2 regions of the Ruthenibacterium intestinale genome follow, and region 2 is predicted to be linked to the other one. Evidence: riboswitches for the same ligand, from Rfam matches in the RefSeq annotation. Region 2 holds a riboswitch; the other holds the start of a gene.
What was found. A riboswitch is a leader RNA that binds a small molecule or an ion and turns the genes downstream of it on or off. The one in region 2 is predicted to bind lysine.

Region 1: another riboswitch for lysine. It lies ahead of WMO24_RS06205 (Na+/H+ antiporter NhaC family protein); the one in region 2 lies ahead of WMO24_RS10325 (transporter substrate-binding domain-containing protein).

The regions. Positions count from the first base shown of each region.
Region 1 covers NZ_JBBMFA010000079.1:21,896-34,075, forward strand. The annotation lists gene yiaK (3-dehydro-L-gulonate 2-dehydrogenase) at 1-723, opposite strand, end outside; gene WMO24_RS06170 (LacI family DNA-binding transcriptional regulator) at 743-1,720, opposite strand; gene WMO24_RS06175 (hypothetical protein) at 1,912-2,829, shown strand; gene WMO24_RS06180 (TetR/AcrR family transcriptional regulator C-terminal domain-containing protein) at 2,793-3,365, opposite strand; gene WMO24_RS06185 (glycosyltransferase family protein) at 3,438-4,337, shown strand; gene WMO24_RS06190 (hypothetical protein) at 4,457-5,245, shown strand; gene WMO24_RS06195 (CCA tRNA nucleotidyltransferase) at 5,311-6,648, shown strand; gene WMO24_RS06200 (MATE family efflux transporter) at 6,722-8,080, shown strand; lysine riboswitch at 8,183-8,356, shown strand; gene WMO24_RS06205 (Na+/H+ antiporter NhaC family protein) at 8,506-10,122, shown strand; gene cysK (cysteine synthase A) at 10,183-11,118, opposite strand; partial or broken gene pyrB (aspartate carbamoyltransferase) at 11,327-12,180, shown strand, end outside.
Region 2 covers NZ_JBBMFA010000096.1:49,964-62,143, reverse strand. The annotation lists gene WMO24_RS10355 (ribonucleoside triphosphate reductase) at 1-1,479, opposite strand, end outside; gene WMO24_RS10350 (anaerobic ribonucleoside-triphosphate reductase activating protein) at 1,600-2,289, opposite strand; gene WMO24_RS10345 (cation-translocating P-type ATPase) at 2,335-4,884, opposite strand; gene WMO24_RS10340 (glycosyltransferase family 2 protein) at 5,146-6,411, shown strand; gene WMO24_RS10335 (amino acid ABC transporter ATP-binding protein) at 6,484-7,224, opposite strand; gene WMO24_RS10330 (amino acid ABC transporter permease) at 7,221-8,126, opposite strand; gene WMO24_RS10325 (transporter substrate-binding domain-containing protein) at 8,148-9,059, opposite strand; lysine riboswitch at 9,197-9,367, opposite strand; gene WMO24_RS10320 (SOS response-associated peptidase) at 9,504-10,073, opposite strand; gene WMO24_RS10315 (sodium-translocating pyrophosphatase) at 10,211-12,180, opposite strand, start outside.

The DNA of each region.
Region 1 (12,180 bases), on a different contig from region 2:
CATGGCCGCCATCAAGTCCAGCATAACGGCCAGCCCGCTGCCCTTCCAGTATCCCATGGGCAGCAGCCGGCGGGTCTGTTCCACGGCGCCGGGGTCTGTGGTCAGCCGGCCCTGTGCATCCCAGCCGCCCGGCACAGGCAGCTGTTCGCCCCGGCGGCGGGCCTGCTCCAGCCGGCCGTAGGCAAACTGGCTCATGGCGCAGTCAAAAACCACATGTTCTGCGCCGCTGTGGGGCACTGCGATCACCAGCGGATTGTTGCCCGCCGAAGCTTCCACACTTCCCCAGGCGGGCATGTTGGGCATGGTGTTGGTCCAGCAAATGCCGATGCAGCCCCGGTCGGCCGCCTGCCAGCCGTACGTGCCGCCCCGCATCCAGTGGTTGGTGTTTTCCAGGGCCACCAGCCCCATGCCCTGCTCTTTGGCCAGGGCGCAGGCGCGCTCCATGGCCAGGTGCGCGTTGACGGTGCCCAGGCCCCGCCGGCCGTCCCACCGCTCCATGCAGCCGGTGCGCACCGTGCACACCGGGCGCACCTTCGGGTCCACAACGCCCCGGTCCACGGCGCCGATCAGCCGCGAAAAACGGTTCACGCCGTGGCTGTACACCCCGTCCACGCTGGACTGGGTGAAGATGCGGGCGGTCAGGGCGGCGTTTTCCGCCTCCGTGCCATGCTGCAGCAGGATCTGTTCCATCACGGTCTCCATGGTCTTTGCCGGAATGCGCATGATCGTCTCTCCTCTCTGTTCAGGTGCTCTGGCCCAGGGCCAGCTGCGGCTGGACCACCACGCTGGCCGGGTCCGCCCGGCCGCCGATCAGGCTCTCCAGCAGCTGCACGCTCATCAGGCCCACCATCTCGGGCTTGTTGTCCACGCTGGTCAATTCCGGCTCGCAGATGTGCGCGTACTCGGAATTGTTGTACCCGGTGACAGCCGCGTCTTCGGGCACCCGGACCCCGGCCCGCAGAAGGCCTTTCAAAACGCCCACAGCGGTCAGATCTTCCCCGCAGACCAGCGCCGTGGCCTTCTTCAGCTTCAAAAAGGCCTGGGCCGCCTCAATGCCGCCGGCCAGGGTGGGCTGGGTGTCCAGCATGCGCGGCGTCAGGCCGTGGCGGCTCATGGCCGCCAGATAGCCGTCGTATTTGCGGCGGGCGCTTTCGGTGTCCATGTCCCGCACGTACACAATGTCCTGGTGGCCCTTCTGCACCAGATGATCCACGGCCAGGCCCACGCCCAGGTGGTCGTCCACCAGCACCGAATAGGAGTTGGGCAGCTTCAGCCGGCCGTTGGCCACCACCGTGGGGGTGCGCACCAGCAGCTTTTTCAGGCGGCTTTCGGTGTTCAGGGCGCTGTGGGCCGATCCCACCAGGATCACCCCGTCCACCTGTTTTTCAATCACTGCTTCCAGATAGTGCATGCCGGCCTCTTTTGCCTCGCCGGTGTTGCACATGAGCACGTTGTAGCCCCGCCGGCTGCACTCGTGCTCAATGGCGTAGGCGGTGCGGGCGTAATGGGGCACCCGAACGTCCACCGTGAGCACCGCCACGGTCTTCATGCTTTTGGCCACCAGCCCCCGGGCAATGGCGCTGGGCACGTAGCTGTGCAGCGCCAGCACCGCCTCCACCTTCTGGCGGGTGGCGGGGCTGACGTTGTCCTTTCCGTTGAGTACCCGGGACACCGTGGTGATGGAGACCCCGGCCTCCCGTGCAATGTCGTAAATATTCATAGAAAACCCCCGCCCAAACAATATGAAACATTCATGAAAGAACTTTCATCCCCACTATATCGAAAAGCCTTTTTCCTGTCAACGGAATCGGTTTTGTTCCCACGTTTTGAACAAAAAAACCGATGTGTCCCTGTCTTTTTCACCAGCGTGCGCGTACAATGAAAGAAACGATGAAACGGGGGGATCGCCTTATGACGACCGAGCACGACGGCATGCGCGCCTGGGCCATGACGCTGGCCCATCGGGCCGTAAAGGATATAAAGCGGGACGGGTTCCGCCAGCTGCGAAGTTATGTGGACATGGGGGCGCTTTTAGCGCGCAGCCCGGGCCAGAAACTGTTCTTTTCCACGGCGCAGCGCCTGCTGGAAAAAGCGGACAGCGCCTACTGTCCGCTGGTGCAGCAGCTTCTGGAGGAAGTCGGTGAAAACCAGCTTTGCACACTGGCCGTCAACCTGGGGCTGGAAGCGCTGGCCGCGGGCGTGGTGGAACTGCGCCGCCAAAACGCGCCTGTCTGGCTGGAGTGCGTCCGGCTGGACGGCCCTTCGCAGGCCGCCGAATACCACCAGGCCGTGCTGCGGGCCCGGAAAACCGGCACCCGGCTGTTCTGTGCCGACTGCGCCGGGGCCGCAGCCGCGCAGGCGCTGCTGCGGCACGTCTCCTTTGACTGCCGGGAAAGCCTGTTCTTTCTGCGCATTTTTCCCGATGCTCTCACGCCCGAACTGGTCCGGGCGCTGCGCGCTGCGGAAAATGCCGTGCCCCTGCTGACGGTGCCCGAGGGCGCCGGGCCGGACAGCTGCGCCCGTGCCGCCCAGTGGCTGCGCAGCGAAAAATTGTTTTACGGAATGTTTTACCGCCTGCCCGACGGGGCAAAACTGGACACAGAGGCCGTGCGCGGCCTGGCCCAATGGACCCGGCTGTGCATTCTGTGGGCCGGCGGAGAGCGCGCCGGGGAAAAAGCCCTTCAAAAAGCAGTGAGCGCCCAGCGCAAAGCGCCGGACGCCCCCGTATTTCTGATGGATTGGCAGTCGGACAGCCGCGCCCTGGAAAAGTACATTTCCGCAGGGGCGTCGGTTCACTGGTCCGACTCCGGCGAAACGCTGCGCAGATAAGTGTTCAGCATCTCGCCGGATAAAATGCGGGTCAGGCAGTCCTCGTAGCGGGCCGCATCCTCCCGCATGCCCCGGGCGCACCAGCGCTCCAGCAGGCCCACGATGGTGGCCGCGAAAAACTCGCCTGCAAAAGCCGCGTCCTGCGGTTCCAGAGCGCAGGGGTTGCCGTCCAGCAAATGCTGCTGCACCACGCCGCTGAAGGTGTCGAACAGATATTCCCGCAGGGAGTTCTGCCCGTTGTAAGACATGGCGTTGCAGTAAAAGGCGCGGTTCTCCCGGAAGTACCGGCACAGGCCGCGCAGAATTTCCTGCCAGTTGTCCCGGTTGGGCGCCTGGGCCAGATAGGCGGCGCTCTCGGTGCGGAAGATCCAGGTCACCAGGTCGTATTTGTCCTGAAAGTGATAATAAAAGCTGTTGCGGCTCATCCCGCTTTGCAGCGCGATGTCCCCTACTGAAATTTCCTCCAGCGGCTTTTTCATCATCAATTGTTTCATGCTGTCGGCAAACAGCTGCTTGGTCTGCTGGGATGACGGCACGGTTCCACCTCATTTCAGTAATTTCTCAACAGTATATCTGTTTTTTCAACATTTTGCAACGAGGAGGCCCCCATGCGGATTCTGATCATCGGCTCTTCGGCGGCAGGGCTGGGCGCGGCCGAGGCTCTTTGCGCCCGGCTTCGCGCCCGGGGAGATACCGGCCGGATCTTGCCCCAGACGCAGCCGCGCGCCCTGGCGCGGGAGATCGCCGCCGGCCGGTGGGACGCGGTGACTGCGGTCCATCCCCGGGCGGTGCGCATGCTGCGGGCTCTGCGCCGCACCGGGCAGCTGGCCGTTCCCACGCTGGGGCTTGCAGCCGATTACCAGTGGTCGCCGGGCTGGGCCGGGTGCGATGCCTACGCCCTTGCACACCCGTCTCTGATCCAGGACGCGCTGCGGTCGGGCATTCCCGCCCGGGCGCTGCACGCCACCGGCGTTCCGGTGTACGGCGGGCCGGGGCTCGACCGCATCGACGCCCGCCGCGCGCTGGGCGTTCCCCGGGGCGGATGGCTGGTGCTGGCGCCCAATGCCCGGGGCGAGCAGATCGACGCGCTGCTGGACCTGCCGGACTTTCACCCCTGGGTCGCCGCAGTGTGTTCCGATGAAGAGCTTTCGGCGCGGCTGGCCCGCCGCTACGCCCGGCAGCCGCGGGTCCTGGTGCGCGGCGCACAGCAGCCTCTGGAACTGTGGCTGGACAGCTGCAATGTGCTGGTGGGCAGCGCGCATCCTCTGCTTCTGGCCCGGGCGGCCGCACGGCGCACCCCTCTGGTGCTGACCGGCGACGCACCCGGCGCCGCCCTGTTCGCGGAATGCGGAATGGCTCTGTCTGCCCGCACCCCCGGCGCAGCAGCCCGGGCCGCCCGCCTTTTGTGCCAGAACACCGGCCGCGCCCGTGCCATGCGCCAGGCACAAAGCACCTGGGCGGACCCCTGTGCCGCCGAGACGGTGTGCCGGCTGCTGGCCAGCCTTTGATTCTGTTTTTCAAACGCCCCTTTGCTTTGTTCGCAAAGTCTGTTATACTGTTGGCAGACGGATTGCGATCAGGAAGGGGCGTTTGTTCATTGTTTGTTTCGGTTTTTGGAGCCAGCCGCGTGCTGTGGAAAAGAGGAATTGGGAGCGCGGTGGTGACCGCGGTTCTGTGCGGGCTGGTGCTGCTGTGGAAGTTCGGCCTCTCCCCGTTTGTGCTGTGCGCACTGGTGCCCGGGGCGGTGGTCCTGGTGGCGTCCCGCGTGCATGCCATGATGACAGCGCAGGAGATCTACCTGCGGCTGCTGGCGGTTTTTTACAACGAGCTGGAAGCGCGCCGCTTTATCAAACAGTACGAGCCGGTGTGCCAGCAGAAATTGTCGGACCGGTGCCGCCGCACTTTGCAGGCGCACCTGGCCAACGCCTACGCCTATGCGGGCGACTCGGAAAAAGCCCTCTCTCTGATCTCTTCTCTGCCCATCCCCGAGAAAAAGGGACGGGTGGACACCCAGCTTCTGATTGCGGGCAACACCTGCATTTATAAAATGATGGCGGGCGATGTGGAAGGCGCCCGCGCCGCCCAGGCACAGATGGCCGAACTGCTGGACGTGGCCAAACGGGAGCACCACAAAATCAGCCCCAACTATGACCGCACCTATCAGACCAACCAGATCCAGCTGGACCTGGCGGACGGAAAACCCGTGGACGTGACGCTTGTGCGGGAAGAGCTGAGCTCGCGTTCCAACACGCTTCACAAAGCGGTCTGCCGCCTGCTGCTGGCCCGCATCTACGCGGCGGCCGGCAAACGGGCCGAGGCCCGGGGCGTGCTGAAGGAAGTGACCGGCCTGAAAGGCGACGTGGTCATTCTGGCGCAGGCCCGCGCGCTGCAGAAAGAACTGCAGGCCGAAAACTGATCGGACCGCTTTGGCCGGACTTGTCCGGCCAAGGCGTTTTTTGTCCCGCGAAAGGAGGTCGTGCGATGAAATGGCCGCGGGAAGTGCTGACGCTTCTGAACGAACTGGAACAGGCCGGGTTTGAAGCCTGGGCCGTGGGCGGCTGCGTGCGCGACCGCCTTCTGGGCCGCACGCCCGCCGACTGGGACCTGTGCACCAACGCCCGCCCCGAGGACCTGCGCCGGATTTTTGCCGGCCGGCCTCTGGTGCTGACCGGCGTAAAGCACGGCACCGTGGGCGTGGCCGCCGGCGGCGGTGTGTACGAGATCACCACCTACCGGACTGAGAAGGATTACCGGGACCGGCGCCATCCCAGCCAGGTGCACTTTGTGGACCGGTTGGAAGAAGACCTGGCCCGGCGCGACTTTACGGTGAACGCCATGGCCTGCCATCCCCGCCGGGGCCTGCGGGACCCCTTCGGCGGCCGCGCCGATCTGCGCGGCCAGCAGATCCGCTGTGTGGGCGACGCCAAAACCCGCTTTTCCGAAGATGCGCTGCGCATTCTGCGGGGGCTGCGCCTTGCCGCCCAGCTGGACTTTTCCATTGAGGACGAAACCCTGGCCGCCATGACCGCCTGCCGTTCGCTTCTGACCCGGATCTCCGCCGAGCGGCTGTACGGGGAGCTGACAAGACTTTTGTGCGGTCCCGCCGCCGGGCGGGTGCTGGCCGGCTGCGGGGACATTCTGGTCCCGGTCATTCCGGAGCTGGCCCCCTGCATCGGGCTGGAACAGCACAGCATCCACCACGACCGGGACGTCTACGGGCACATGGCGGCCGCCGTGGCCTTTGCCCCCGCAGACCCCAACGTGCGCTGGGCCGCCTTCCTTCACGATGTGGGAAAACCGGGCTGCCTGTCGCTGGACGCGGAAGGCGCCGGTCATTTTTACGGGCACAACGAGCGGGGCGCACAGCTGGTGCAGAAGATTCTGACCCGGCTTCACGCCCCGAAAAGCCGCATTGCCCGGGTGTCGCAGCTGGTGCGCATGCACGATATGGCCCTGCCTGCCACCCCGCAGGGCGTGCGGCGCTGGCTGCGGCGCCTGGACGAAACGGGACTGATGCAGCTGGCCGCCCTGCGCCGGGCGGACCTGACCGCCCACGCCTGCACCCCCTGGGTCAAACAGCGCCTGGCCCAGCTGGACGCGTTTGTGGAAACCGCCCGCGCACAGCTGGCGGCGGGCGCGTGCTACCGGCTGGACATGCTGGCGGTGAACGGCCGGGACGTGATCGAAGCGGGCGCTGTTCCCGGCCCGGAGGTGGGCCGTGTGCTGAACGCGCTGCTGGACAGCGTGATCGACGGCGAAGTGCCCAACGAACGGGACGCTTTGCTGCAGCGCGCCGCCTATCTGGCACACCTGCTTTGAGTGATTGACTTTCCGCCCCGCTGTGCTATACTGGGTGGCGCATCGGTGAAAAAATACAAGGAGGGAATGTGCCATGACGGCCAGCGCCACCCAGAACCGCATCACCAGCGGTGTCATCTGGAAACAGCTTCTGATCTTCTTTTTCCCCATTTTGCTGGGAACCTTTTTTCAACAGCTTTACAACACCTTTGACGCGGTCATTGTGGGCCAGTGCGTGGGCAAAGCCGCGCTGGCCGCGGTGGGCGGCGCCACGGGCAACCTGGTGAACATTGTGGTCAACCTGTTTGTGGGCGTGGCTGCGGGCACCACGGTGGTCATTGCCCAAAGCGTGGGCGCCTCGGACGCGCAGACCGTGCAGAAAACAGTGCACGCCTCGGCCGCGCTGGCTTTGTGGGGCGGCCTTGCCTTCACCGCCGTGGGCGTGCTGGTGGCGCGCCCCGCCCTGACCGCCATGGGAACCCCCGAGGACGTGATGGACTACGCGGTGACGTATCTGAGCGTGTATTTCTTCGGCTCCATCCCCTCCTTTTTCTACAATGTGGGCGCGGGCATTCTGCGGGCCGTGGGCGACACCAAACGCCCGCTTTATTTCCTGCTGGCCGCCTGCCTGACCAACATCGTGCTGGACGTGGTCTTTGTGGCCTTCCTGGGCCTGGGCGTGCTGGGCGCGGCGCTGGCCACCGTGCTCAGCCAGTGGGTCAGCGCCGGGCTGATCTTTCTGGTGCTGACCCGCACCAGCCGCATTTATCACATGGACCCGACCCGCATCCGCTTTTGCGCATCGGCCCTGAAAGCGGTGCTGGCGGTGGGCATTCCCGCGGCGCTGCAGTCCAACATGTACTCCATCTCCAACGTGATCGTGCAAAGCTGCATCAACTCCTTCGGCACGGATACGGTGGCCGCCTGGACCTCCTTTTCCAAGGTAGACGGCTTTTTCTGGATGATCAGCGGCGCTTACGGCATCGCCATCACCACCTTCGCGGGGCAGAACTTCGGCGCGGGCCGGTACGACCGGGTGCGCAAAAGCGTGCGGGTGTGCATGGCCATGTGCGCAGGCACCGCGCTGGCCATGAGCGCGCTGGTGGTGACCTTCTCCGGCTCTCTTCTGCGCCTGTTCACTCAGGACCAGGCGGTGCTGGCCATCGGCTCGGAGCTGGTGCTGCACATGTCCACTTTCTATGTGACCTATGTGTGCATCGAAATTTTGTCCGGCGCCATCCGCGGATGCGGCCAGTCGCTGGTGCCCATGGTGATGACGGGCTGCGGCGTGTGCCTGCTGCGGGTGATCTGGATCTTCTTCGTGGTGCCCCTGCACCGGGACATCTTCACGGTGACCGCCAGTTACCCCATCAGCTGGACGCTGACCAGCATCTGTTTTCTGGTCTATTACAAGCGGGGAAAATTCCTTCCCCAAGAGCCGAAAACAGCCTGAAGCTGTCTTTTGGGGCAAAAACTTCAAAAAGCATTTGCTTTTTCGCAAAACAATGCTATAATGCGGTTGTCTGTGTTGTCACAGACAGGAAAATTCCAGATTTGGTACGATAGAGGCGCGGTTCTCATGAGTAACGCGGCAGAACGGTCCGGGTGACCGCCGCGGGAAAGGGAGCGCCGCCGAAAGGTTCAGACAGGCCCGACGGTCTGTTCCTTGGTTCGCAGCAAAAGATGCGGCGGACTGCCACAAAGGGAATTGTGGAGCGCTATCACCGCTTATTCTGCACATGCTGCACCATACGCCGTGAACCGTGTCCGCCCTTGTGGCCGCACGGGCACGGCTTTTGTTTTGTACGGACGCAGGTCCGCATAAAAAGAAAGCGGACCGCATGGCCCGCGTTATTTTGGAAAGGGGTTTCTCTCACTATGCTCCGCAAAAAACAACTTCTCACAGCGGCGGTGGCTGTTCTGGCCTTCGCCTTCCTGTTCGCCGTGCCGGCCTTTGCCGAGGATGCGGCGGCGCAGGACGTTCCCGGCCTGTACGCGACCTTCTGGTCCCTGCTGCCTCCGGTGGTGGCCATCGGCCTGGCCCTCATCACCAAAGAGGTGTATTCCTCTCTGTTCATCGGCATTGTGGTGGGCGCGGTGCTGTACTCCGGGTTCTCCTTTGAAGGCACCATGAACCACGTGCTCTCCGGCGGCATCATCGCTGTTCTGTCTGACAGCTACAACGTGGGCATTCTGGTGTTCCTGGTCATCCTGGGCGCCATGGTGGCCCTGATGAACAAGGCAGGCGGCTCGGCGGCCTTCGGCCAGTGGGCTTCCAAACACATCAAGACCCGGGCCGGCGCGCAGCTGGCCACCGTGGCCCTGGGCGTGCTGATCTTTATCGACGACTATTTCAACTGCCTGACGGTGGGCAGCGTGATGCGCCCCGTCACCGACCGGCACAACATCTCCCGGGCAAAGCTGGCCTATATCATCGACTCCACGGCCGCCCCGGTGTGCATCATCGCCCCCATTTCTTCCTGGGCCGCGGCGGTCACCGGCTTTGTGGAAGGCGAGGACGGCCTGTCCATTTTCATCCGCGCCATCCCCTACAACTTTTACGCGCTGCTGACCATCACCATGCTGATCGTCATCTCCCTGGCCAACATCGATTACGGTCCCATGGCCAAATTTGAGCGCAACGCCCTCGACGGCGATCTGTTCAGCGGCAAAAACCCGTACGCCGGCTCTTCGGACGACGTGTCCAACGCGCCCGGCACCGTGATGGATCTTCTGATCCCCATTCTCTCTCTGATCGTGTGCTGCGTCCTGGGCATGATTTACAGCGGCGGCTTCTTCAGCGGCGTGGACTTTGTCACCGCCTTCTCCGGTTCCGACGCATCCGTGGGTCTGGCGCTGGGCAGCTTCTTCGGCCTGGTGATCACCGTCATCCTGTATCTGGTGCGGCGCATCCTCACCTTCAAACAGTGCATGGACTGCATTCCCGAAGGCTTCAAGGCCATGGTCCCGGCCATCCTGATCCTGACCTTTGCCTGGGCTTTGAAAGCCATGACCGACAGCCTGGGCGCGGACGTGTTCGTGGCCGAGCTGGTCAAGAGCTCCGCGGAGGGCCTGATGAGCCTGCTGCCTGCCATCATCTTTGTGGTGGGCTGCCTGCTGGCCTTTGCCACCGGCACATCCTGGGGCACCTTCGGCATCCTGATTCCCATTGTGGTGCATGTGTTTGAAAATTCCGACCCGGAACTGATGATCATCTCCATCTCCGCCTGCATGGCCGGCGCCGTGTGCGGCGACCACTGCTCGCCCATTTCCGACACCACCATCATGGCTTCGGCGGGCGCCCAGTGCGACCACGTGAACCACGTGTCCACGCAGCTGCCCTATGCCGTCAGCGTGGCGGTCATCAGCTTTGTCACATACCTGGTGGCGGGCTTCGTCCGCTCCGCCTGGATCGCCCTGCCGGTGGGCCTGGTGCTGCTGCTGGGCTTTTTGGCAGCGGCCAAAGTTCTCACCCGGGAAAAGACATCCGTCTGACCCCGCGCATCCCAAAAGCAAAAAGCCGGTCAAACCCTGCGGTTTGACCGGCTTCTTTTTTTATTCTTCGCTGAACAGGCCCGTGGAGAGATAGCGCTCGCCGGTGTCCGGCAACAGCGCCACAATGGTTTTGCCCCGGTTCTCCGGCCGGCGGGCCAGCTCCATGGCCGCCCACAGCGCCGCGCCCGAGGAGATGCCTGCCAGCACCCCTTCCGTGCGGCCCAGCAGACGGCTGGCCGCAAAGGCGTCCTCACTGCGCACCGGCATCACTTCGTCGTACACGCCGGTGTTCAGCACCGCAGGCACAAACCCCGCGCCGATGCCTTGAATCTTGTGCGGGCCGGGGTCTTTGCCCCCCAGCACCTGCGAATCGGCCGGCTCCACAGCCACCACCTTCACCCCGGGGTTCTGCTGTTTCAGATAGCCGCCCACGCCGGTGATGGTGCCGCCCGTGCCCACACCGGCCACAAACAGGTCCACCTGACCGTCGGTGTCCTGCCAGATCTCCGGGCCGGTGGTCTGCCAGTGCGCCGTGGGGTTGGCCTCGTTGGTGAACTGACCCGGCATAAACGCCCCCGGAATCTGCTGCGCCAGCTCCTGCGCTTTGGCAATGGCGCCCTTCATGCCTTTGGCGCCCTCGGTCAGCACCAGCTCGGCGCCGTAGGCCTGCATCAGGCGGCGGCGCTCCAGCGACATGGTCTCGGGCATGACCAGAATCACCCGCAGGCCGCGGGCCGCGCCCATGGCCGCCAGACCGATGCCCGTGTTGCCGGACGTGGGCTCGATGATCACCGAATCCGGCTTCAAAAGGCCGCGTGCCTCGGCGTCGTCCAGCATGGCTTTGGCGATGCGGTCCTTCACCGAACCGCCGGGGTTGAACAGCTCCAGCTTTACCAGCAGCCGGGCGTTCAGCTGTTCGCTGTGTGCCAGGCGCTTCAGTTCCAACAGGGGCGTGCGGCCCACCAGCTGGTCCGCACTTGTATAAATACGAGACATACGATCGTTCCTTTCTCAATTCTTTTATTTACACTAAAATAGTATTGTTTATGGTGATTATAAAAAAACACCGGCGCTTTGTCAACAGGAAATTGAAACCGGGCCTGTTCGGCCGCTGTTTTTTTGCCCCGAGTGCCTTGCGCCGGCCGTGCAAAACTGCTATAGTATTGAACGGGAAAAGTTACGATAAATTTAGGAGGTCTTCATCATGAAACATGTGATCAGCCCGCTGGATTTGACCGTGGAGGAAATTGACCGCCTGCTGGCACTGGCCGACGACATCATCGACCATCCTCAGGCCTATGCCCACAAATGCGCGGGAAAGAAACTGGCCACTCTGTTTTTTGAGCCCAGTACACGTACCCGCCTGAGCTTTGAAGCCGCAATGCTGGAGCTTGGGGGCAGCGTGCTGGGCTTTTCTTCCGCCAGCTCCTCTTCCGCCACAAAGGGCGAGTCCGTGGCGGACACGGTGCGCATCGTGGGCAATTACGCCGATGTGATCGCCATGCGCCATCCCAAAGAGGGCGCTGCGGGCGTGGGCGCGCTGTTTGCCAAATGCCCCATCATCAACGCCGGCGACGGCGGCCACCAGCATCCCACCCAGACGCTGACGGACCTTTTGACCATTCACCGCCACAAGGGCCGCCTGAACGGGCTGACCCTGTGCCTGTGCGGTGACTTGAAGTTCGGCCGCACGGTGCACAGCCTGGTCCGCGCCATGATGCGCTATCAGGACGTGCGGTTCATTCTGGTCAGCCCGGACGAGCTGCGCATGCCCACCTACATTCTGGACGAGCTGGACGCGGGCGGCTTCGCCTATGAGGAGACCGACAGCCTGGAGAAGGGGCTGGCCCAGGCGGACGTGCTGTACATGACCCGCGTGCAGCAGGAGCGCTTTGCCAACCGGGAGGACTACCTGCGCCTGCGGGACAGCTACATTCTGGACGGAGAGAAAATGAAGCTGGCCCCCGCGGAGATGATCGTTCTGCATCCGCTGCCCCGGGTCAACGAGATCGCCCCGGAGGTGGACGACGATCCCCGTGCGCTGTACTTCGAGCAGGC
Region 2 (12,180 bases):
TTTACGGAGCCACTTGGCATTTAGCCCCGCCTCATTCATCCCCACCAGCCCGATGGTGGAAAAATGATTTTCAAAAGTACCCAAATACCGTTTGGTATAGGGGTACAATCCCTCGTTCAAAAACTTGGTGATGGTTGTGCGTTTGATTTTTAAGGACCGAGCCGCAATATCCATCATGTGGTCCAGTTTTTTGTAAAAATCCGATTCGTCTTTTGCCAGATAAGCGATTCGCGGCAGGTTGATGGTAACGACCCCCACACTGCCAGTAGATTCGCCCGAACCGAAAAAGCCACCTGATTTTTTCCGCAGTTCCCGCAGATCCAGGCGAAGGCGGCAGCACATACTGCGCACATCGCTGGGCTGCATATCGCTGTTGATATAATTTGAAAAATAAGGTGTGCCGTACTTGGCGGTCATTTCAAACAAAAGCCGATTGTTCTCCGTGTCTGACCAGTCAAAATCCCGTGTGATGGAATAGGTGGGAATGGGGTACTGAAAGCCTCTTCCGTTGGCATCGCCTTCCAGCATAACTTCCAAAAAAGCCTTATTCACCATATCCATTTCTTTTTGGCAATCCTTGTAACAGAACTTTTGCTCCTCTCCGCCTACAATGGCCGGAAGTTCTGCCAGGTCGGACGGTACCGTCCAATCCAGTGTAATGTTGGAAAAAGGCGCCTGAGTCCCCCACCGGCTGGGCGTATTGACTCCGTAGATGAAGGATTCCACACACTTCTTGGTCTGTTCGTAAGACAGGCCGTCAACCTTCACAAAGGGCGCCAGGTACGTGTCAAAAGAAGAAAACGCCTGTGCGCCGGCCCACTCATTTTGCATAATGCCCAAAAAATTGACCATCTGATTGCACAGAGTCGCCAAATGTCGGGCTGGAGAGGAGGTGATCTTGCCGGGAATGCCGCCCAGACCTTCCTGAATCAGCTGCTTCAGAGACCAGCCCGCGCAATACCCCGTCAGCATGGAAAGATCATGCAGATGCAGATCGGCATTGCGGTGCGCCTGTGCGATCTCGTCATCGTACACCTCGCTAAGCCAGTAATTGGCCGTGATGGCACCGCTGTTGCTCAGAATCAGGCCGCCCACCGAATAAGTGACGGTCGAATTCTCTTTTACACGCCAGTCATTCACTTTCAAGTAGTCGTCCACCAGCTTCTTGTAATCCAGAATGGTCGACTTGGCCGCGCGCAGTTTTTCTCTCTGACGGCGGTACAAGATATACGCCTTGGCCACATCGGCATATCCAGCGTCACTGAGAACTTTTTCCACGCTGTCCTGAATATCCTCCACAAAAATGAAGCCATCGCGGATTTTCGGCTCAAAATCCGCTGTGACCCGCAGTGCCAGAAGTTTGATGACTCCCGGGTGCGCATTGCGATGTTGCGCTTCGAAGGCCTTTTCCATGGCTGCACATATCTTTTGAATGTCAAACGCGGCTGCCTCGCCGCTTCTTTTGCGAACCTGATACATAAAGACAGCTTCCTTTCCGGATATTTCGGACTCGGCCGAATATCTTCAGTATAGCACTGTCTTTCTAATTTATCAATATATATTGATAAAGTTAATTTTATAACGCAATATATTGTGTTGTCATCCTCGTGCTTGCGCGTTTGGGATCCATTGCCGCAGCGTCTGCAGCAAATGTGCCAGTCCCTCTTGGTCAAAGGGGGTCAGGCTTTGGTCCGGCACCTGTTGTGAGCAGACAAAGTTCTGCAAAAAGTACCGATTCGCCCCCCGCAGCCAGCGTCCGATCTCGTCCATGCTCATCTCATCGTGCAGCTCGCGTGCCACCGTGGTTCGGAACTCATATTCCACTTCACCGGACAAAAGGAACGCTGCACTCCTCTGAACCTGCTGAAAAGGTGCTCGGTCCCAGCCGATGGTTTCAGCATATCGATCCGGACTGTTTTTGATATCCATCGCCACACAATCCACTAAGCCACTGTGCACAACCCGCTCCAAGCGATCCGGAAAGCTTCCGTTTGTGTCCAGCTTGATGCGATACCCCAGTTCCCGGATGCGCATCAGCAGATTTTCCGTCTCCTGCCAGAGCAGAGGTTCTCCGCCCGTCAGACACACGCTGTCCAAAACACCCACCCGGCTTTTTAGAAAGGCGAAGAACTCCTCCTGACGCAGTGGCGGGGCCGCTGTGTGCAGCGGGATCAATTCACTGTTGTGGCAAAACGGACACCGGAAATTGCAGCCCTGCACAAATACCGTACAGGCCACATGCCCGGGATCATCCAGCAATGTCAATTTCTGCAAACCAATCAGTTCCATTGTTCCACATCCTTTGTTTCACTATACGACGCGCAGAAGGCGCTGTCAACGACGCAACAAATGACGAACGCGGCGCGCCATCTCCATGATTACCGGTCCCGCCAGCACCGCCGCAAACACGATGAGAAGATCTTTTCCCAACACCGGCGCTGTGCCGAAGAATCCCTGAAACAGCGGCAGATAAACGCTTATTGCTGTACAGAGCAGCGAAAGGCTTGCCGCCCCCAGTAAAGCAGGGTTGCCGCCGAAGTGCAGGCCCTCGCCCCGGCACTCAAAAATGTGCAACATCTGAGAAAACACAATGGTCATAAAACAGGCGCTTCGCGCCAGAGTAATATCTCCTCCGCGATACAAAACGGCCCAGTACGCCCCGCAGGAGGCCAGCCCCAGCATGGTGCCGCGAACGAGAATGGTGCGCGCCAGGCCGTGCGCAAACAAGCCTTCTTCTTTCGGGCGCGGCGGGCGGTCCATAATATCTTTAGCCGGCGGTTCCATGCCCAGTGCAATGGCCGGAAGCCCATCTGTAAACAGATTTACAAGCAGGATCTGAATGGGCAGCAACATGACAGGCAACCGCAGAAGCATTCCAAACAGCATCCCCAAAACTTCTCCCAAATTGGAAGTCAGCAAAAAGCGAATGAAGCGCCGAATGTTTTGGTAAATGACCCGGCCCTCCTCCACTGCTGCCACAATGGTCGCAAAATTATCGTCCAAAATAATCACGCTGGAGGCTTCCTTTGTTACATCGGTTCCGGTAGCCCCCATGGCCACCCCGATATCCGCTTCTTTCACTGCAGGCGCATCGTTTACACCGTCTCCGGTCATGGCCGTGATCTGCCCCACCGTTTTGTATGCCCGCACAATGCGCAGTTTATGCGCCGGTGACACACGGGCGTATACGGCCGTGCGCATGCACACCCGACTCAACTGCTCATCGGACATGGCATCCAGTTCCGCTCCCGTCAGGACGCCGTCTCCCGGCCCGGCGATCCCGGTCTGTCGCGCAATTGCCAATGCTGTATCCCGATAATCCCCGGTAATCATAACCGGCTTGATCCCTGCGCTTCGGCACTTTCTTACAGCCTGCTTCACCTCGGGACGAGGAGGGTCCTGCATCCCCGCCAATCCAAGAAAACACAGTTCCCTCTCGCCCTTCTCCGGCGTACGGCTGACGGCAAAGCCTAAAACCCGCAGCGCGCTTTTTGCCATAAGTGCCATGGCGTTTTCAACTTCTCTGCGTTCTCTCTGCCCAAGTTTCCGAACTCCCTGTGCTGTGAGGATCGTCGTGCATTTTTCCAAAAGAACGTCCGGTGCGCCTTTACAACAAAGAGTCTCCCCCGCCCGATCCCGCACTGTCACGCTCATGCATTTTCGTTTGGAATCAAAGGGCGCCTCGGAAACGATCGTGCGGGTGCGCATCAGCTTTGCACGCGTTACACCCGCTTTGGCTGCCGCTACCAGAACAGCCGTCTCGGTGGGATCCCCCTCCACGCGGTACTCTTTTCCCTGCAGCTCAATGTGCGCACTGGAACACAAGACACCCGTCTCCAGCAACGTCTCAATCGCAGACAGGTCCACTGCGCGTCCGCCTTCAGTAATGGAACCTTTTGCGCTGTACCCGGTTCCTGAAACATCGCAGTTGTGCCCGGGAGTCCAGATGCGCTGTACCGTCATTCGATTTTGCGTGACGGTTCCGGTTTTGTCCGTGCAAATCACGCCCGCACATCCCAAAGATTCTACTGCATGCAGTTTTCGAATCACCGCCCCCCGGCGCAAAATGCGGCCTACACTCAACGCCAGTGTAATGGTAACGATGGCCGGCAAGCCTTCCGGAATGGCCGCCACAGCCAGTGAAACTCCGGTGAGCAGCATCTCCAAAAAGCCGTTGCCCTGCAGGAACCCCAGAAAAGCTACAGCCAGGCAGATCAGTACACAGGCCGTGGCCACAAATCCGCCCAATTGCTTCAGTTTTCGCTGCAGCGGCGTTGGATCTTCGGCTGCTTCCTGCATCAATCCCGCAATTTTCCCCATTTCCGTTGCCATGCCGGTGGATGTTACCTGCACCTCACCCCGGCCTTCGGTCACAATGCACCCCATGAACAATTTGTCGCCGTCTTTTTTCTCCACCGGCAGACTCTCTCCGGTCAGCATCGACTCATTACAGGACAAACGTGTCCCACTTTTCAAAACGCCGTCCGCTGCAATCTTATCGCCGGCTTCCAGAAGCAGGAGATCTCCCGGCACCACTGTGCGGGCGCTGATCGTTTTCTCCATTCCGCCGCGGCGCACACGAGCTGTGGGAGCACTGAGCTCCTTGAGCGCTTCCAGCGTTTTTTCTGTTCGATACTCCTGAAAAAAGCCCATCAGCGCATTCATCAATACAATGATAATAATCGTGACGGCTTCGCTTCCCTGCCCCATCAGCAGCGAAATCAGCGTCGCCGCCGCTAAAATCAGGATCATTACATCTTTAAACTGTGAGAAAAACATGGAAGCGATTCCCGGCCCCTGCCTTCCGGTCAGACGATTCTCCCCCACCTGCCCCAGACGAACGGCTGCCTCTGCATCCGTCAAACCTCGCTCTGTCTGCCGCATACCTTACTTCTCCCCTTTTTTGGCAGACCTGCCTGCCTCTTTTTCTTCTATAAAAGGTATGTGACGGAGCCAGGGGCTATTCCTGTTTTCCCTTTACCAAAACTTTAAGGATTTTTTTCGAAAAAGATGAAGACAAGCGACCGGGTATTTCGTATTATAGGTACAAGCAAATAAACACAACGATAGGGCGCCTTATCGCGGTGTTTCAGCATAAATGAAAACGACAGCTGAACGGGCTGTCCGGAAAGGAGCTTGTCTTCTATGACATTTCTTGTTTTTACCCGTATTGTTATGATTTGCAGCATTCTTCTGGGAATTTATGCTCTGTACTTTGGCGCAATCGCACTGGTGGGCCTGTTCCGGCGCACAAAAGCAATTCCGGCGGCCGCCCCTCAAAAAAAGTTTGCCTGTGTCATTGCCGCGCGCAATGAAGCACTTGTAATTGGAAATCTGGTGGACAGCCTGTATGCGCAGAACTACCCTGCGGACCTGTTTGAAGTAATCGTAGCTCCCAACAACTGCACAGACGAAACCGAGGCCATTGCCCGGCAGCACGGAGCGCGCATTTTCCTTGCGCAGGGAACCATCCGCAGCAAGGGAGAAGTTTTGACCCAGATTGTTGATGACGTTCTTCTTCGCGAAAACTTCGATGCCATGTGCGTATTTGATGCGGATAATCTGGTAGATCAGAATTTCCTGCAGCGTATGAATGACGCGCTTTGCAACGGCGCACAGGCAGCTCAGGGATTCCGCGATTCCAAAAACCCCGAACAAAGCGCTATTTCGGGATGCTATTCCATCTGCTACTGGATGCTGAACCGCTTTTATAACGGTTCCCGCGCCACACTGGGGCTTTCCTCTCTGGTCAACGGAAGCGGATTTGCCGTCACCACCGACTTGCTGCGAAAACTGGGCGGATGGCACACCTGCACCATGACTGAAGACTATGAGTTCAGCGCGCAATGCGCCATTGCCGGCGGTCGTGTGGATTTTGTTCCCGATGCTGTGATTTACGACGAACAACCGCTGACATTCGTACAGAGCTGGCGTCAGCGCCGCCGCTGGACCACCGGCAGCCTGCAGGGGCTTCAAACCTACGGCAGCACGCTGTTCCGGGAAATGATTTTGCGCCGCAGCATCGTTTGCCTGGATATGTATTTGACGTTTTTGACCCCCTTCGTCCAGCTGGCCGGAGCAGTGCTGGGTCTGGTGGGCACCATCCTTTTGCTGATGGGCAAAGGCTTTGTGATCGGAAGCATCTTCTTCAACGGTGTTGTTGCCGCTTTGATCCTCACCCTGGGTGGCATGCTGCTGAGCTGCCTTGGCACGGCCGCCGCCGCCACCGTTACCGTTCTACTCAAAAAAGAAAACCTGCACGGAATGGGCTGGGGCATCGCCGCTTTCTGGATGTTCGCGCTGAGCCATATGGTTTTGACACTTTTGAGTTTCGTCAAGCAGGAAAATGTCTGGCGCCCCATTGCGCACACCAGCGTAAAAACAATGGACGATATCGCAAAAAGTCATTGATTCAAAAAGAGAGCCGACAAAGTCGGCTCTCTTTTTTTAAAACAGCCGGAGCAACCCGCTCCGGCTGTTTTTTCAGCCACGGCTGAACCGCGCCAGAAATTCTTTTGTTTTTTCATTGCGCGGGTTTTCAAAAATGTCTTTCGGAGTACCCTCTTCGCAGATCACACCGTCCGCCATATACACCACATGGCTGGAAACATCCCGGGCAAATGCCATTTCATGGGTAACCACAATCATCGTCAGCCCTTCCCGTGCCAGCTGCCGCATGACATTCAGCACTTCTCCCACCATCTGCGGATCCAGTGCGCTGGTCGGTTCGTCAAACAGAAGTACCTCCGGCTGCATGGCCAGTGCACGCGCAATGGCCACACGCTGTTTCTGTCCGCCGGAAAGCTGGTGCGGCTTGGCATGGATGTACTGCTCCATGCCCACTTTTTCCAAAAAGGACACCGCCGTCTGCCGCGCCTCTTCCCTGGACTTTTTTAACACCTTTACCGTTCCAGCCATGCAGTTTTCCAAAACCGTCATATTGCTGAAAAGGTTAAAGCTCTGAAAGACCATTCCCACTTTGGAACGGTATTCACACGGATTGCTGCCGCGGGCCGTAATGGGGCGGCCATGAAACAAAATTTCACCGCTTGAGGGCCGTTCCAAAAGGTTGATGCAACGCAGCAAAGTGGATTTTCCGGAACCGGATGCGCCGATCACACAGGTGACATCCCCTTCGTTGACATTGAAATCCACGTCTTTCAGCACCTGATGCGTACCGAAATTTTTCGACACGTGCTTCACTTCAATGATCGGTTGACTCATTTGGAATGTCCTCCTTTACGGGAACGGCGACCGCCCGATCGCTTGCCTGCCAGCACGTCGCTGACTTCGGCCTGTTGTTCCTGAATGCGATAATCGCTGTTGGGTTCTTTCGGGTTCTTTTTATACCGGTGCATGCCTTCGCCCGGTACCAGCGGATCGGCCACAGCCAGATCAAAGTTCTCCGGGCCATCCATCATTTTCTCCAGCGCACGAAGCAGAACCGAAGCCGTCAGCGTCATGGTAAGATATCCGAGCATCTCAATGACGGCCGACGGAAAGTACAGATACGTTGCTCCCGTCACACCGCGATGAACCGCGAAAAACTCTGTGAAGGAAATAATGAACATGACCGAGGTATCTTTGATGTTGATAATGAAGTTATTGCCGATCTGCGGCATGATGTTGCGCAGAGCCTGCGGCAGGATCACGCTGGTCATCGTCTGGAAATGGTTCATACCGATGGCTTTGGCGCCTTCGGTCTGGCCGGGGTTCACCGAGATGATTCCGCCGCGGACAGACTCTGCCATGTAAGCGCCGGTATTGATCGAAACGACCAAAATGGACGCTGCCCATACACTGTTGAACTGCATGGCTCCATCGGTCAGATACGGAAGGCCGTAATAGCAAAACACCGCTTGCAAAATCATTGGCGTACCGCGGAAAACTTCCACATAAATGCGAACCACTGCGCGAATCAGCTTCAAGAAGAAGCGTTTGAGCAGAGGGTCTTCCTGCTCACAGGGAATCGTATTCAAAATACCGCAGCAAAGTCCGATCAGGCAGCCGATGGCCGTTGCCACCAATGCCAGAAGCAGCGTATCGAGCATTCCTCTGAGATAGGAGCCGCCGTAAGTGCTCCACAGCTTTACAATATCATTGCCCAGCTGAACCATTCTTTCCATACTTGTTCCTTCCCCTCAGGATCAGCCTTCGGAAATGGGCTGAACCGAAATGGCCTGTGCCATCAGATCATTGAAGTCATCTGCCGTCATGCCAGCCAGCACACCGTCAATGGCTTTCTTCAGTTCTGTGTTTCCTTTGCGCATGGAGATACCGATGTTGATATCGCCCTCATCCACGACAAAGTTGTCGTCGCTGTCGTTAAAGTCCAGCAGGACCATGTCGGGATAAGCCTGCAGCGCACCCTGAGCGGTGGGCATATCGGTGCAAACAAAGTCCACCGTGCCGGTTTCCAGCGCCATCAGCATGGCCGGAGCAGATTCCGCAGCGGTTTTGATTTCCGCGCCTTCAATCTGCGGCAGGCAGGTATCGTACCAAATGGTTGCAATCTGCGCCGTTCCGGTGGCACCAGCCAGGTCCGCCAATCCCTGAGCCTGCGCATAAGGACTATCCGCTTTGGTCAGGCAAACAATCGTCGCATAGAAGTACGGGCCTGCGAAATCAACCTGCTCGCTGCGCTCCGGTGTCATGGACTGACCGGCAATGACCGCATCCACTGTGCTGGACTGAACAGCCGGAACCAGAGAATCCCAGTCAGAGCGGACGATCTCCAATTCCACGCCCAATTCTTCCGCAATCTTTTTTGCCATAATAACATCGTAGCCGTTCGCATAATCACTGGCGCCTTTGATGGGAACCGCACCGTTGGAATCATCCGGCTGCGTCCAGTTATACGGCGCATAAGCACACTCCATTGCAACGGTCAGCACACCATCCTCGAGGCCGCTCGTACCCGCGGCAGAAGCGGAAGTGCTCTGCTCCGGCTGGGAAGCAGCCGCGGAACTGGACGAAGAAGAACTGCCGCACGCAGTCAGGCCGACGGTCATAGCAGCCGCCAGCAAACCGGCCACAATGGTTCTCATATTACGATTCATAAAAATCCCTCTCCTCTTTGATCATTTGAAATACACTTTTTCTCTTTATCCCAGCGCCGGATAAACAAAAAACCATGTGGCATCCGTGAAAAGATACCACATGGTCGAAAAAAAGCAATACAAATACCCTTATTCTAACCAATGGAAGCGCTTCACAGATGTGACAGTCCGTTGCATCTTATTACAACGGTCCAACGAGAAAGCCCGGCAAAAAGCCAACTCATTTCGGCGGCTGATGCCTTTCCCGCAACGGTTTTTGCCAACCGTTGGCTGCGGTACTCTTCATCCTCCGCGCCTCAACCATTTGATTTTTTTGTATCATAGCATGCACCCGGATTGTTGTCAACCAAAAACAGAATCTTTATACATTCAGCCGAAAAAACAACATCCGTCCGGAAAAAGATTTGTTACAATCCACATACATATTTGTATATTTTTCCAAAATCAAAGCCAAAAGGAAAGTTGACCATCCTCGCATGTATGCTCCAGCAAAGGCGGCACTTTCTGCAAGAAACGCAATGCAAAATCTGTATCCATCAACCAGGGACGAACCTGTTCCTGCGTCAAAACAAGCGGCATGCGGTCATGGATGTCCCGTACCGAGGCATTGGGCGCCGTTGTCAAAACAGCAAAGTGACGTATCTGCCCCTCTTCGGTGTAAAGACCGGCAAGGTAGACTGCCGGCTGCTGCGCAAGGCGAAACAAGTAGCGATGCTTCTGTCCATCCCATTCATAAAATCCGGTTGTGGGCACCACACAGCGGTGGTGTAAAATGCTCGCTTGGAAAAGCGGGCGCTCGCAAACCGTTTCTGCGCGTGCGTTGATTGCACGCTTCCCGTTTATAACCGGAATTCCCCAATTCTGCAGACAAACGCGAATTTTCGCACCTTCCGCCACCAAAACCGGCGCATCAGTCCCCGGACTTACCTCTCCTCCGCTCCAGCCGCCTGCCCGGGCCGCAATCGTCTGCAAAAGATTCGATGAACCCGGTAGAAACTGATATCTGCTGCACATAACTTCTTCTCCCCGCGCAAGGCTGTTTGGATGCGCCCAACGATTTCTTTTGCCCCAAATGCTGTATCTATTATACCACAAAAAAGCACTGCACTATGTATAAAAAATGCGCCTTGAACGTTCAAGGCGCATTTTCATCACAACAGATGAACCGCTACGATCAGCCCCGCAAAAACAATGGAAACCATGCTGGTCAGCTTGATCAGAATGTTGATGGACGGTCCGCTGGTATCTTTGAACGGGTCTCCGACTGTATCACCTACCACAGCCGCCTTGTGGCAATCGCTTCCCTTGCCGCCATGGGCACCGCTCTCAATATACTTTTTGGCATTATCCCACGCGCCGCCTGCATTCGCCATCATAACCGCCAGGACAAAACCCGTGACGGTGGTTCCCGCCAAAAGGCCCGCCACACCGGTCACTCCCAGAATCAGGCCCACAATGATGGGGGTCGCCACCGCGATCAAAGCCGGAGCCATCATCAATTTCTGTGCGCTCTTTGTGCACATATCCACGCAGGACGCATAATCCGGTTCTGCTTTCCCCTCCATCAGGCCGGTGATTTCCCGGAACTGACGGCGTACTTCCACCACAATGCTTTGAGCTGCTTTGCCCACAGCGTCCATGGTCAATGCAGCAAACAGGAACGGAAGCATACCGCCCACAAACAGACCAATCAACACCGTGGGATTTGTGATGCTCAGATCCATTTGCAGGTTGGGATCGATTTGATGCACTTTGTCGATATAACTGGCAATCAGCGCCAACGCCGTGATCGCCGCCGAGCCAATGGCAAAGCCTTTGCCGGTTGCCGCGGTGGTGTTGCCCAGGCTGTCCAGCGCGTCTGTGCGCTGACGAACTTCGGCGGGCATATGCGTCATTTCAGCAATGCCGCCCGCATTATCCGCAATCGGGCCGTAGGCATCCGTGGCCAGTGTAATTCCCAATGTGCTCAGCATGCCCACTGCAGACACGCCTACCCCATACAGTCCCATGTTGAAATCCTGCGCGCCGCCGCTGACAAAATAGCTCAGCAGTACCGAAACCCCCACAATGACCACCGGTGCTACGGTGGAAAGCATCCCCAATGACAAACCGCCGATGATCACCGTAGCGCTGCCCGTTTCGCTGGCCGCCGAAAGGCGCTGTGTGGGCTTGTAGCTGTCTGAAGTGTAGTATTCCGTCAATGCGCCAATGGCGACACCCGCCACCAGGCCGCTGAGAACCGCAAAATAGACGCCGATATTTTCCGGCAAAAGGATCCGCACCGCAAAGAAGGAAAGGACCGCAATCAAAATGGCGCTGATATATGTACCGGTCCGCAGGGCCGTCAAAAGATTTCTCTGGCTGGCTCCTTCCTTCGTCTTCACAAAGAACGTCCCGAAAATGGAACACAAAACGCCCATGGCAGCCAACAGCATGGGCACGCCAATGCCGTGCATTCCAAAACCGGCCGCTACCGCCAGCGCACTGGTGGATACAATCGAGCCGACATAAGATTCGTACAGGTCCGCACCCATGCCGGCCACATCGCCCACATTGTCGCCTACATTATCCGCGATGACAGCCGGGTTGCGGGGATCATCCTCCGGAATTCCCGCTTCCACTTTGCCGACCAGGTCCGCACCCACATCAGCCGCCTTCGTAAAAATGCCGCCGCCCACACGCGCAAACAGCGCCATGGAAGAAGCACCCATGCCGAAGGTCAGCATATTGGCTGTGATGTTGCCAATCAGCTCGGCCTCCGTTGCCACCGGCTGAATGTTGGTATACCAAAAATGCAGCAGGAAATACCAGAACGTAAGGTCCAAAAGCCCCAAGCCTACCACGGTAAAGCCCATAACGCTTCCCGCTGAAAAAGCTACCCGAAGGCCACGGTTCAGGCTCTGACTGGCCGCGTTCGCCGTGCGGCAGTTCGCCATAGTCGCCGTGCGCATGCCGATAAAACCGGAAAGGCCGCTGAAAAAGCCGCCCGTCAAAAAGGCAAACGGCGTAAAGAAACTCAACAGACCCGCAAATGCCATGCAGAGCAGAATTACGAACACCACTGCGAAGAAAATTCCCACGCCGCGGTATTGCCGTTTCAAGTAGGCACCGGCCCCACGGC